DNA from 3 places in the Devosia sp. MDV22-iso42 genome. Region 2 is predicted to be linked to each of the others. Evidence: riboswitches for the same ligand, from Rfam matches in the RefSeq annotation. Region 2 holds a riboswitch; each other region holds the start of a gene.
The links. Region 2 has a riboswitch for cobalamin ahead of AC4NN3_RS01695 (ABC transporter ATP-binding protein). Riboswitches for the same ligand answer to the same signal wherever they lie in the genome.

Region 1 (3,264 bases), on a different contig from region 2:
CGGCCTTGTCGGTGCCGTTTTCGAGGATGGTGGCGAGAAGCTTGAGATAGGGCTGCATGGGCCTTCAATACCGCGATTCGGCTGCGCCTTCGATCCATGTTGAAGCTGGCCCTCGGTAGGGGAATACCGCATCGCGTCCTGACAAAGCCTGTCCGCAGTGCTTTGATAGCCTTCCTGCGATCAAGATTCAGGAGGCGATATATGAGCGCTGAACACTGTCGTCACCAGGTCGATGAGGAAACAAGATGAGCCCGGTCCTGCGTCCTTTGCGAAAACGGGAGCCCATGCCCGACTTCGTCCGCGAGGCGCTCGACGCCAGCGGATTGCGCCCCGCCTATGAGGCGCGCCCGCCCTACCAGCGCAACGACTACCTGCTGTGGATCAACAAGGTGAAGCGCGACGACACCAGGCACAAGCATCTCAAGCAGATGCTCGCCGAACTGCGGGCCGGCGACGTCTATATGGGCATGGCCTGGAAGCGCTAGCGCTCACGTCGGCCGGGTGCCGTCCGGGTTCGCCCCTTCATCAAGATGGCCCTGCACCAGACGCGTCAGCAGGGCGATCTGCTCCTGCTGCTGGCCGATCAGCCGCTTGAGATCGTCATTGCGCATCTGGTCGATCTTGTCATGCAGCGCCATGATCTCGATCTCGGCCTTGAGGTTGCACTCGTAGTCATGGCTGGTGACCAGGCGATCCTTGGCCGATTGCCGGTTCTGGCTCATCATGATGACCGGCGCCTGCACGGCCGCCAGCATCGACAGGATCAGGTTGAGGAAGATGAAGGGATAGGGGTCGGGCGCCCGGCCCGCCATCAGCAGGTTGCTCGCCACCCAGGCCAGCAGGGCCAGGCCAAAGAAGATCAGGAACGTCCAGGAGCCGCCGAACGCGGCCACGCCATCGGCGAGCCGCTGGCCGAAGGTAGCATCCTCGTCAAAGGTCTTGCTGGTGTCCAGCGCCAGCGTCTGCCGGCTCAGCGCCTTTTCCAGCACATGCCGCTCGCGCGCATCGAGCGCGGTCTCGCCCTTGTCCAGAAACCGCTCGGCCGCGTGACCGAGCTTGTCAGATGTCGTCGTCGCCATGCCAGCCTCACCACTAGTGTGACGGCCAGTCTATACCGATCGCGGTCGAGGCGGGTCGTTAAAACAGCGGTCCGGACGGGTGGCAGCCCCGCTGGGCGAGGCTGCCGTAAACGTCAGGCGCCGGCGTGGTAGAGCCGGTTATGCAACAGGGGCAGGCCCTTGAAGCCGCCGGAGAGCTTGGCCAAAGCCAGTACGCCCAGGTCAATCAGCGGCTCCAGCACGATCACCAGCATATAGGCGGCGCCGAAGCTGGCCGTGGCGGCCAGGTTCTGCGCTCCAAGACCGCCGCCATAGAGCGACCAGAAGGCGACCCAAGCGACGGTGCCGCCCTGATAGGCAGTCGACAGCATCAGCGCCTGGCCGTAGCCGACGTCCTTGTAGGCCGTGGCCTGCGGGATGATGCGCTTGGCCAGGAAGGTCATGGCAAAAAGCGGCACGATCAGCGTGGTGACGTTCATGCCATATTGCGGTAGGTCGAACGGCGCAAAGAACAGGCCCTGCAGCAGCAGGCCCAGGGCCAGGCCCAGCCCGGTCGCGCCGGCGCCAAAGATCAGGAACAGGGTCGAGCCCAGGATCAGGTGGACTTCCGACACGCCGACGGCATGGTGCGGAAACACCTCGAAGAAGCTGAATACCAGCGCCGTGGTGCAAAGGCTCCGCAGCGCCAGGGCGCCGGCGCCTTCGGTGCGAATCGTGTCGAGCGCCATTTTGCCGGCCAGCCCGAACGATCCGGCGGCCGTGGCGTAGCTCAGGGTAATCTTGGCACCGTCAACGATGCCCGGTTCGATATGCATGTCTGTCTCCTCTCCGCACCCACCGTGCGGCCTGCTGTCGTCAATGAGCACGGCTGTGCTCGCACTTGATGGCAGGTCTCCTGGCTCACGGATTGCATCGGCACGCGCCTTCCCGACTTGGCGTCAGTGGCATATTGCGGCCGAAAACCGTTTACAGTTGCGGGGGCAGCCACGGTTTTGGCTCCTGATGGATACGCCGCACCGTGTTCCCTTTTCATCCGCCCCGCGCATGCGGGGGCGAAAACCATCACGATCACGTTAGCGCATGACGCCGTGCCGGGACAAGCGCCATGCAGGGGCCGGAGCACCCGCCCGCATCAAGCAGAAATTTGTCGCAGCATTTGCATCGCACCGGCAGCGCGCCTATATAGGGATTGCTCGCAAGAGCTATGGCGATAAATTGTCATCGTAATAAGCCATTCGGACCCGGGGGCAGTACCCGGCGCCTCCACCATCTACCCCTTTTCGGGGCAGCCAATGGGGGCGAAACAGGATCGACGAGGGTGTAAAGGGTGTGCTTTTGCTCGGTGAGGTACCACCGTTATCGGTCCGAAACTTATAGTTGCAAATGACAACAATAAGGCTCCAGTCGCTCTCGCTGCGTAAGCAGTGCTAGCATTGGGAAATTAAGTCCTCCACCCCTAGCCGGGTGACAGGCGGGGTTCGCAGGCACCTGGCAACAGAAGCCTGCACTTTCATTTTCAGGTACCGGGCAGCCGACAAGCTTTAGTTCTTGAAATCGCACGGAACGTAGGGCTGATATGGGCCGTTCGGGATTCTATCTCTCAGCACCGGAAGGGTGACCATGGCCGAAGACCACATGCGCTACGATATTCTCGCCCAGGAAGCCCTGCGCGGCGTCGTGCGCAAGGTATTGGCGGAAGTCGCCCGGACCGGCCTGCCCGGCGAGCACCACTTCTTCATTTCCTTCCTGACCCGCGCCCCCGGCGTGCGCCTGAGCGAGAAGCTGCTCGGCCAGTACGACAAGGAAATGACCATCGTCATCCAGAACCAGTATTGGGACCTCAAGGTGTCCGAGACCGGTTTTGAGGTCGGCCTGTCCTTCGACGGCATTCCCGAAACCCTCGTCATTCCCTTTTCGGCGGTCAAAGGCTTCTTCGATCCGTCGGTCCAGTTCGGCCTGCAGTTTGATCCGCAGACCGCGCCGGGCGCCGAAATGGTCGAAAATGCCGAGGATGACGCCGTTGAGGCCGAAGCCGGCGCGGCGGGCACCGAGAGCGAAAAGCCCGGCGAAAAGGTCGTCAGCCTCGACGCCTTCCGCAAGAAGCCCTGAACCCCGCCGATGGACAAGCGTTCCCTGTCCATCGCCGGCCACCGCACCTCCATTGCGCTTGAGCCTGAATTCTGGGCGGCGCTGGAACTGATGGCCC
Region 2 (3,264 bases):
AGCAGGTCGACATACATGTCGTCCATAGAGGCCTTGGACTTGGCCATGATGTGGATGCAGCTCTCGGTGAGCTCGTAGACGGCGATGTCGAAGGCGGCCAGCGTCTCGGGCGTCACCTCGCCCCCCACCTTCATGCCGTAGTTCCAGCCGGCAAAGTAGAAGTCGGCATCGGCGCCGAGCAGGACCTCCTTGCTGGGATAGTCCGGCGAGAGCTCGGGCAGCTGCTTGACATCCTGGCGGAGGGTTTCGTCGAGGGTCTTCCATTCTGACACGCCGGTATAGCCGACCATGTGGTCGGTCAGGCCGAGCGCCAGCATCATTTCGGTGAGGTTGACGTCATTGGACACCGCGCGCTGCGGCGGCGCCGCAAAGGTCACCTCGCGGGCGCAGCTCTTGACGGTGACGGGAAAGGCTTGGGCTGCCGACGCCGAGGCGAGCAGCAGGCCTGTGGCCAGCAGGGTATGAACGAAACGCACGCAGAAACTCCTTAGGCTTTGAGGGGAAGGTGAAAGGAAAAGCGGGGACGGCCCGTCGCGGGATGGCTGTCGATGGTGGTGGCGACCGAAAAGGTCTGGTCGATTGCTGCCGGGGTCAGCACGTCGAGCGGACGGCCGATATCGACCTGCCGCCCCTGGTCGAGCACCAGAACCTGGTCGGCATGGGCGGAGGCCAGGGCCAGGTCGTGCAGCGACACCACCACCGTGGTGGGCAGCGCGGCCAGCAGAGCCAGCACTTCGAGCTGGTGCCGGATATCGAGGTGATTGGTCGGTTCATCCAGGATCAACAGGTCGGGCTTTTGCACCAGCGCCCGGGCAATCAGCACGCGCTGCTTCTCGCCACCCGACAGGCTGGCAAAATTGCGCGGTGCCAGGGCGATAAGGCCGAGCAAGGCCAGCGCCTCAAGCACCGGTTGTTCATCGACGGCGGCAAAAGGGCCCTGATGCGGCGCCAGTCCCAGGGCGACGACTTCGGCCACGGTCAGGCCGAAATCACTGGCCGGTTCCTGCAGCACGGTGGCAATCCGCCGCGCCACGGCCTTGGGCCGGAGTGTCCAGAGGTCCTGCCCATCAAGTTGCACCAGACCAGCCGTGGGCCGGTGATAGCGATAGAGGCAGCGCAGCAGACTGGATTTGCCGGCGCCATTGGGGCCGACCACGGCCAGCATCTGTCCCGGCTGCACCGAAAAGTGTAGTCCCGAAATGATCGCCTGCTGCGGGCTCGGACCCCAGCTCAACTGGTTCACGCTGAGGCCAGCGGGGCGTGGGCCGAGGGAATGTTGCAGCGCGATCATGCCAGACTCCGCAGACGATTGGGCACTCGTCGCAGATATCCAGACGAATGTGATGTTATTACATTACGTAGAGTAGATCGGCAACCTGCAATCGCAGCTACTGGCTGGTTCAGCGCCGATCGGCCAGGTTGCCCGTGGCAACTATCTGGGTGGCATGGACGCGCCTGTTCCACCGGACCCCCCCGCTAAAAGGCGGGGCAGACCAGGCGAACCCATCAGGCATAGACCAGCAGTAATGTCGTCATGCGCCATCATCGTTCTCCGCGGCACACCCCGGCCGGGTTGAAGATATGTCGATGGCAGGTCTCCTGGCTCACGGGTCTATGCGCTGTCTGGGCCTTCCCGATCCAAGAGGATCAGTGGCGATTCCAGCAGAACTCACCGCTTACAGTTGCGGGGGCAGCCACGGTTTTGCGCCCTGATGGGTACGTCGCACCGTGTTCCCTTTTAATCCCCTTTGGCCGGCGGGCCGCGAAGGAACCTTCAACATGGCGCAACAAGCCATCCTGGCCCCCTGAAGTCAAGGGCGCAGGCAAGCCCCCTCACCCCGCCAGATCAAACCGGCACAACTTGCCCGCCGTGCTCAGCGCCCCCAACTGCCTTCCATGGGCGGCAAAGGCCAGAAAAGCGACCGGATCGCCATCGGCCTCGTGCATGGGCAGCATGGCGCCGTCTTCGGACCGGCACAGCTGCACCGCGCCGTCGCGATAGCCGAGTGCCAGCATGGGTGCGCTAGGGTGCCAGGCCAGGGCGGTCACCGGCACGCCGCGTTCCCCCAGGCTGATCGCCGATGTCCCCATCGGCCCCTCCCGTCCGGCAAAGGACCAGACGATGGCGCCGTCGGCGCCCGAGGATGCCAAGAGCCGTCCATCGGCCGACCAGGACAACGATCGTGGCTTGGTGGGATAGCCGGACATGGCCATATTGACCGCGTCCTTGACGCGCCAGCCATGCAGCGCGTTTTCGCTCATGATCGACACGACAAACTTGCCATTGGGGCTGAAGCTCACCCCGATATGGGAGCCCTTCCAGGCCAGCAGGCGCGGTTCCCGCTTGGGATGGGCGGCGTCGATCAGGCTGACGCCACCATAATGGGCCACCGCCAGGCTGGCGCCCTTGGCATCGAAGGCGAGGCCTGCCGCTGTCGACGGCATGTCCTTGCAATGGCGCTCATCGCCCAGCCAAAGCTGGACCTGCTTGCCGATGCCGACCGCAATCTGGCCCTTACGGCCAACGGCAACGGCGTCGATCCAGCGGCCGGGCTGGTGGAGCAGTTTTTCGCTGCCGTCCTGGCTTGCCGCCATGACGCGCCCGTCATCGCCGCCGGTAATCACGCGGCCGCCAGCAGCATGGGCGGCGAGCGCCAGGATGGCGCCCTGGTGCAGGTCCATGGAGGTGAGCGCGTGATCATCAGCGCCGGCAAAATGGAGCCTGCCGTCACCGGAGGCGGCCACCAAGCTATCGTGCAGCCAGACCAGCCCGGTGCCGGGTGCACCGAGCTGCCAATCGGCCACCCGCGCCCGGATCGCTGGCTCGGGCCGGTCAGAAACAAATCCGGTCATCATGCCTGGCACTGCGCAAAGCCGGTCCGCAGCAGCTGCTCGGGCAGGTCGCGGCCGATGAAAACCAGGCGGCTCTGGCGCGGTTCATCAGCCTTCCAGGGGCGCTGGTAATCGCCCTCGAGCAGCATGTGCACGCCCTGCACCACAAAGCGCTCCGGATCGTCCTTGAAGGCGATGATGCCCTTCATGCGCAGGATGTCGGTGCCAAAGGTCTGCGTCACCTGGCGGATCCAGGTGGAGAAGGCCTTTTCGTTGAGCGGGCTCTCGCTCACCAGCGACACGCTGCCGATTTCCTCGTCATGGTCGTGCGCATGGTCTTCGGTCAAAAAGTTCGGCTCGACCTCAAGCACATGCTGCAGATTGAAGGCGTCGCGCCCCAGGACCCGGTCGAGCGGCAGGTCGCAGCGCTTG
Region 3 (3,264 bases), on a different contig from region 2:
GCCACCACCTTGGCCGCCGCCGATCCCGACAATGCGACAGCCTACCAGGCCAATGCCGCGGCCGAGCTGGTCAAGCTCGACGCGCTGCAGGCAGAACTCAGCACCACCCTGGCGCCAGTCGCCGACAAGCCCTTCATCGTCTTCCACGACGCCTACCAGTATTTTGAAAGCCGCTTCGGTCTCAATGTCGCCGGCTCGGTCACCGTCAGCCCCGAGGTGGCGCCCGGCGCCGCCCGCATTGACGAACTCAAGGCCAAGGTCGGCACGCTCGGCGCCACCTGCGTCTTTGCCGAACCCAATTTCGAACCCACCATCATCTCGGCCATCATCGAGGGCACGCCGGCCAAGGCTGGTGTTCTCGACCCCGAAGGCGGCGCCCTCACCGAAGGCCCCGACCTCTATCCCACCCTGCTGCGCGGCCTTGCCACCAGCCTGGTCGATTGCCTCGGCTAATGCGCTCTGCCAGCCCGGTCCGCCGGGCTGGCTATTTCAGCGGCCCCTTGAAGATGAAGAACGCCCCCAGCGCGATCATGCCGAAGCCGATGCCGTGGTTCCAGGTCAGCTTCTCGCCCAGGTAGAACACCGCAAACAGCACGAAGACCGACAGCGAGATCACCTCCTGGATGGTCTTGAGCTCGGCCCCCGAATAGACGCCATAGCCGATCCGGTTGGCCGGCACGGCCAGCCAATACTCGAAAAACGCAATGCCCCAGCTGATCAGCACCGCCGCCCACAACGCCGAGCCGGGCCATTTCAGGTGCCCGTACCAGGCAAAGGTCATGAACACATTGGATGCAAGCAGCAGCCCGATCGGGGCCAGCGTGGCAAAATTGAAGCCCAAGGCTTCCTCCTCAACAAACCGGTCAGCAGCCGGCGGCGCTATCTAGCCGGACTGTCTGCCCTCGGAAAGTCGGTTTCTTGCAGGTCTCGCCCGCTCAGCGGGTATGCTTGGTCTTCTGCTCGAGCCCGTAGAGGTCGTCATGCAGGCTGTCCATCCGCTCCTTGAGCGCGCTCTGGGCGTCATAGACCCCGCGATTGTAGTAATAGGCGCCCATCTTTTCCGCAAAGAACGCCATCAGCAGTTCAGCCGGTATGCTGCCGATCTCCTGGTCGAGTTCCTCGCGGAAATAATCCTTGATCTCCCCGACAATGGCCTTGGTTTCGTCCTTGCTGAACTTGATCGGTTTCATCGCGCGTCTCCTGGCTCTGTCCTGATCTAGCCCGAGTCGCCTGCCGCTGCCGGGCGGAAATCGCCGCCTTTGCGCCCCTCTCGGCTTGACGTCGGCCGCCTTTTCCGTGCAACGGCCGGCCAGACATTGCAGTCCGCGCCATTTGGTGGCACACCACTTCCCGTGTTGGTTCCCGAAGGCTCCGTGCCGGAAGGATACCCGGTTCAGGCGTTTGACGCGCTTGTGCTGGACTAAGGGAACACGGTGCGACGTACCCATCAGGGCGCAAGACCGTGGCTGCCCCCGCAACTGTAAGCGGTGCATTCCCCTCAATTGCCACTGGCAGCCAAGCTGCCGGGAAGGCGAGGGGCGTGGTGATCACCGCGAGCCAGGAGACCTGCCATCACACCATCCGGGCGCAGAGCCCTTAACCCTTTGCGCCGTCGGGTGGACGGCCAGGAGATGTCATGACGCAGACCCTATGCTGCCCCAATTCCGTCCTGCCCAGCTGCCGCCTTTGCGGGGTGCCGGCATGAGCAAGATTCCCACCACCGTCATCACCGGCTTTCTCGGCGCCGGCAAGACCACCCTCGTGCGCCACCTGCTGGCCCATGCCCCCAAGGGCAAGCGCATTGCCCTGATCATCAATGAGTTCGGCGATCTCGGCGTCGACAAGGATATCCTGGCCGGCTGTGGCGATGAAACCTGCCGCGAGGAGGACATGATCGAGCTCTCCAATGGCTGCATCTGCTGCACCGTGGCCGACGAGTTCATCCCCACCATGCAGGCTTTGCTGGCCCGCCCCGACAAGTTCGACCACATCATTATCGAGACCTCCGGCCTGGCTTTGCCCCAGCCGCTGATCCGCGCCTTCAACTGGCCCGAAATCAAGGCCCAGGTCACCATTGACGGCATCGTCACCGTCGCCGACGCCTCGGCTCTGGCCGAAGGCCGTTTTGCCAGCGACGAAGCGGCCGTCGACGCCCAGCGCCGCCAGGACGAAATGCTCGATCACGAGACGCCCTTGGGCGAACTGTTCGAGGATCAGCTTTCGGTGGCCGATCTGGTCGTCATCAACAAGGCCGATCTGCTCGACGCCGCCATGCTCGACAAGGTCGAGGCCAATATCCGCGCCGAACTGCGCCCCGGCGTCGGCGTCATCCGCGCCAGCAATGGCCATGTCGATATCACGGCTCTGCTCGGCCTGGGTATGGGCAGCGAGGACGATATTGCCAACCGCCCAAGCCATCACGAGCTTGAGCACGGCGGCCAGACGCACGAGCACGACGATTTCGACAGCTTCTCCATCCGCCTGCCGTCCATTGCCGGCAAGGATGAGCTGCTCGCCATCATCGAGGCCACCATCCGCGAGCATGACGTGCTGCGTCTCAAGGGCTTTGCCGCCGTTCCCGGCGCCAATGCCCGCCTCGCCATCCAGGCCGTCGGCCCCCGCGTCAGCGCCTATTTCGACCGCCCCTGGAAGACCGGCGAAAGCCGCGACACGGCTTTGGTTGTCATCGGCGAAAGCCCGCTCGACCGCGCCGCGATTACCGCCAGTCTGCAGCGAGCGCTCGCCGTCGCCGCATAATGCGCTCTTGCGTCGATCTGGCCTCCCTCGCGGGTGGTCAGGTCGGCGCCCAACCAAGGAAAAACCATGACCGAAATCACCAAGGACGCCAACGGCACCCAGCTCAATGACGGCGACGCCGTGACGCTGATCAAGGACCTCAAGGTCAAGGGCACCTCGGTGACGCTCAAGCGCGACACCCTGGTCAAGAATATCCGCCTGACCGGCGACACCGCCGAAATCGAGTGCAATGCCGAAAAGGTCAAGGGCCTGGTCCTGCGCACCGAGTTCGTCAAGAAGGCCTGATGACTGCCACCCCCGCCAGTGCCAGCGCCTTTCCGCTCGCCCGTTTCCTGACGGTCCTGCTGGCCGGCCCGCTGCTGGGCACGCTGGTCTTTATCACCGCCATTCTTGTCCCGGGCTGGCAGTTCGAGGCCGGCGCGCTGCCCTTTGAGCTGCTGCAGATGCTGGCCATCGGCTACCTCTTCGGCTTGACCCCGTCCGGCATTGCCGGGGCCTGTGCGGCGC

Region 1: linked by a shared signal. The riboswitch ahead of AC4NN3_RS08715 (energy-coupling factor ABC transporter permease) and the one ahead of AC4NN3_RS01695 (ABC transporter ATP-binding protein) in region 2 are both predicted to bind cobalamin.
Region 3: linked by a shared signal. The riboswitch ahead of cobW (cobalamin biosynthesis protein CobW) and the one ahead of AC4NN3_RS01695 (ABC transporter ATP-binding protein) in region 2 are both predicted to bind cobalamin.

What each region holds. Positions count from the first base shown of each region.
Region 1 is NZ_JBZVWR010000007.1:256,306-259,569, reverse strand. It holds gene AC4NN3_RS08730 (thymidylate synthase) at 1-58, opposite strand, end outside; gene AC4NN3_RS08725 (YdeI/OmpD-associated family protein) at 285-485, shown strand; gene AC4NN3_RS08720 (DUF1003 domain-containing protein) at 489-1,079, opposite strand; gene AC4NN3_RS08715 (energy-coupling factor ABC transporter permease) at 1,193-1,873, opposite strand; cobalamin riboswitch at 1,927-2,137, opposite strand; RNA gene ssrA (transfer-messenger RNA) at 2,211-2,567, shown strand; gene AC4NN3_RS08705 (SspB family protein) at 2,679-3,167, shown strand; gene AC4NN3_RS08700 (ribbon-helix-helix domain-containing protein) at 3,177-3,264, shown strand, end outside.
Region 2 is NZ_JBZVWR010000006.1:3,035-6,298, reverse strand. It holds gene AC4NN3_RS01700 (ABC transporter substrate-binding protein) at 1-476, opposite strand, end outside; gene AC4NN3_RS01695 (ABC transporter ATP-binding protein) at 488-1,291, opposite strand; cobalamin riboswitch at 1,573-1,791, opposite strand; gene AC4NN3_RS01690 (WD40 repeat domain-containing protein) at 1,834-2,856, opposite strand; gene AC4NN3_RS01685 (CobW family GTP-binding protein) at 2,853-3,264, opposite strand, start outside.
Region 3 is NZ_JBZVWR010000014.1:72,045-75,308, reverse strand. It holds gene AC4NN3_RS17475 (zinc ABC transporter substrate-binding protein) at 1-453, shown strand, start outside; gene AC4NN3_RS17470 (DMT family protein) at 485-841, opposite strand; gene AC4NN3_RS17465 (DUF2164 domain-containing protein) at 936-1,190, opposite strand; cobalamin riboswitch at 1,391-1,571, shown strand; gene cobW (cobalamin biosynthesis protein CobW) at 1,702-2,757, shown strand; gene AC4NN3_RS17455 (alkylphosphonate utilization protein) at 2,824-3,042, shown strand; gene AC4NN3_RS17450 (hypothetical protein) at 3,042-3,264, shown strand, end outside.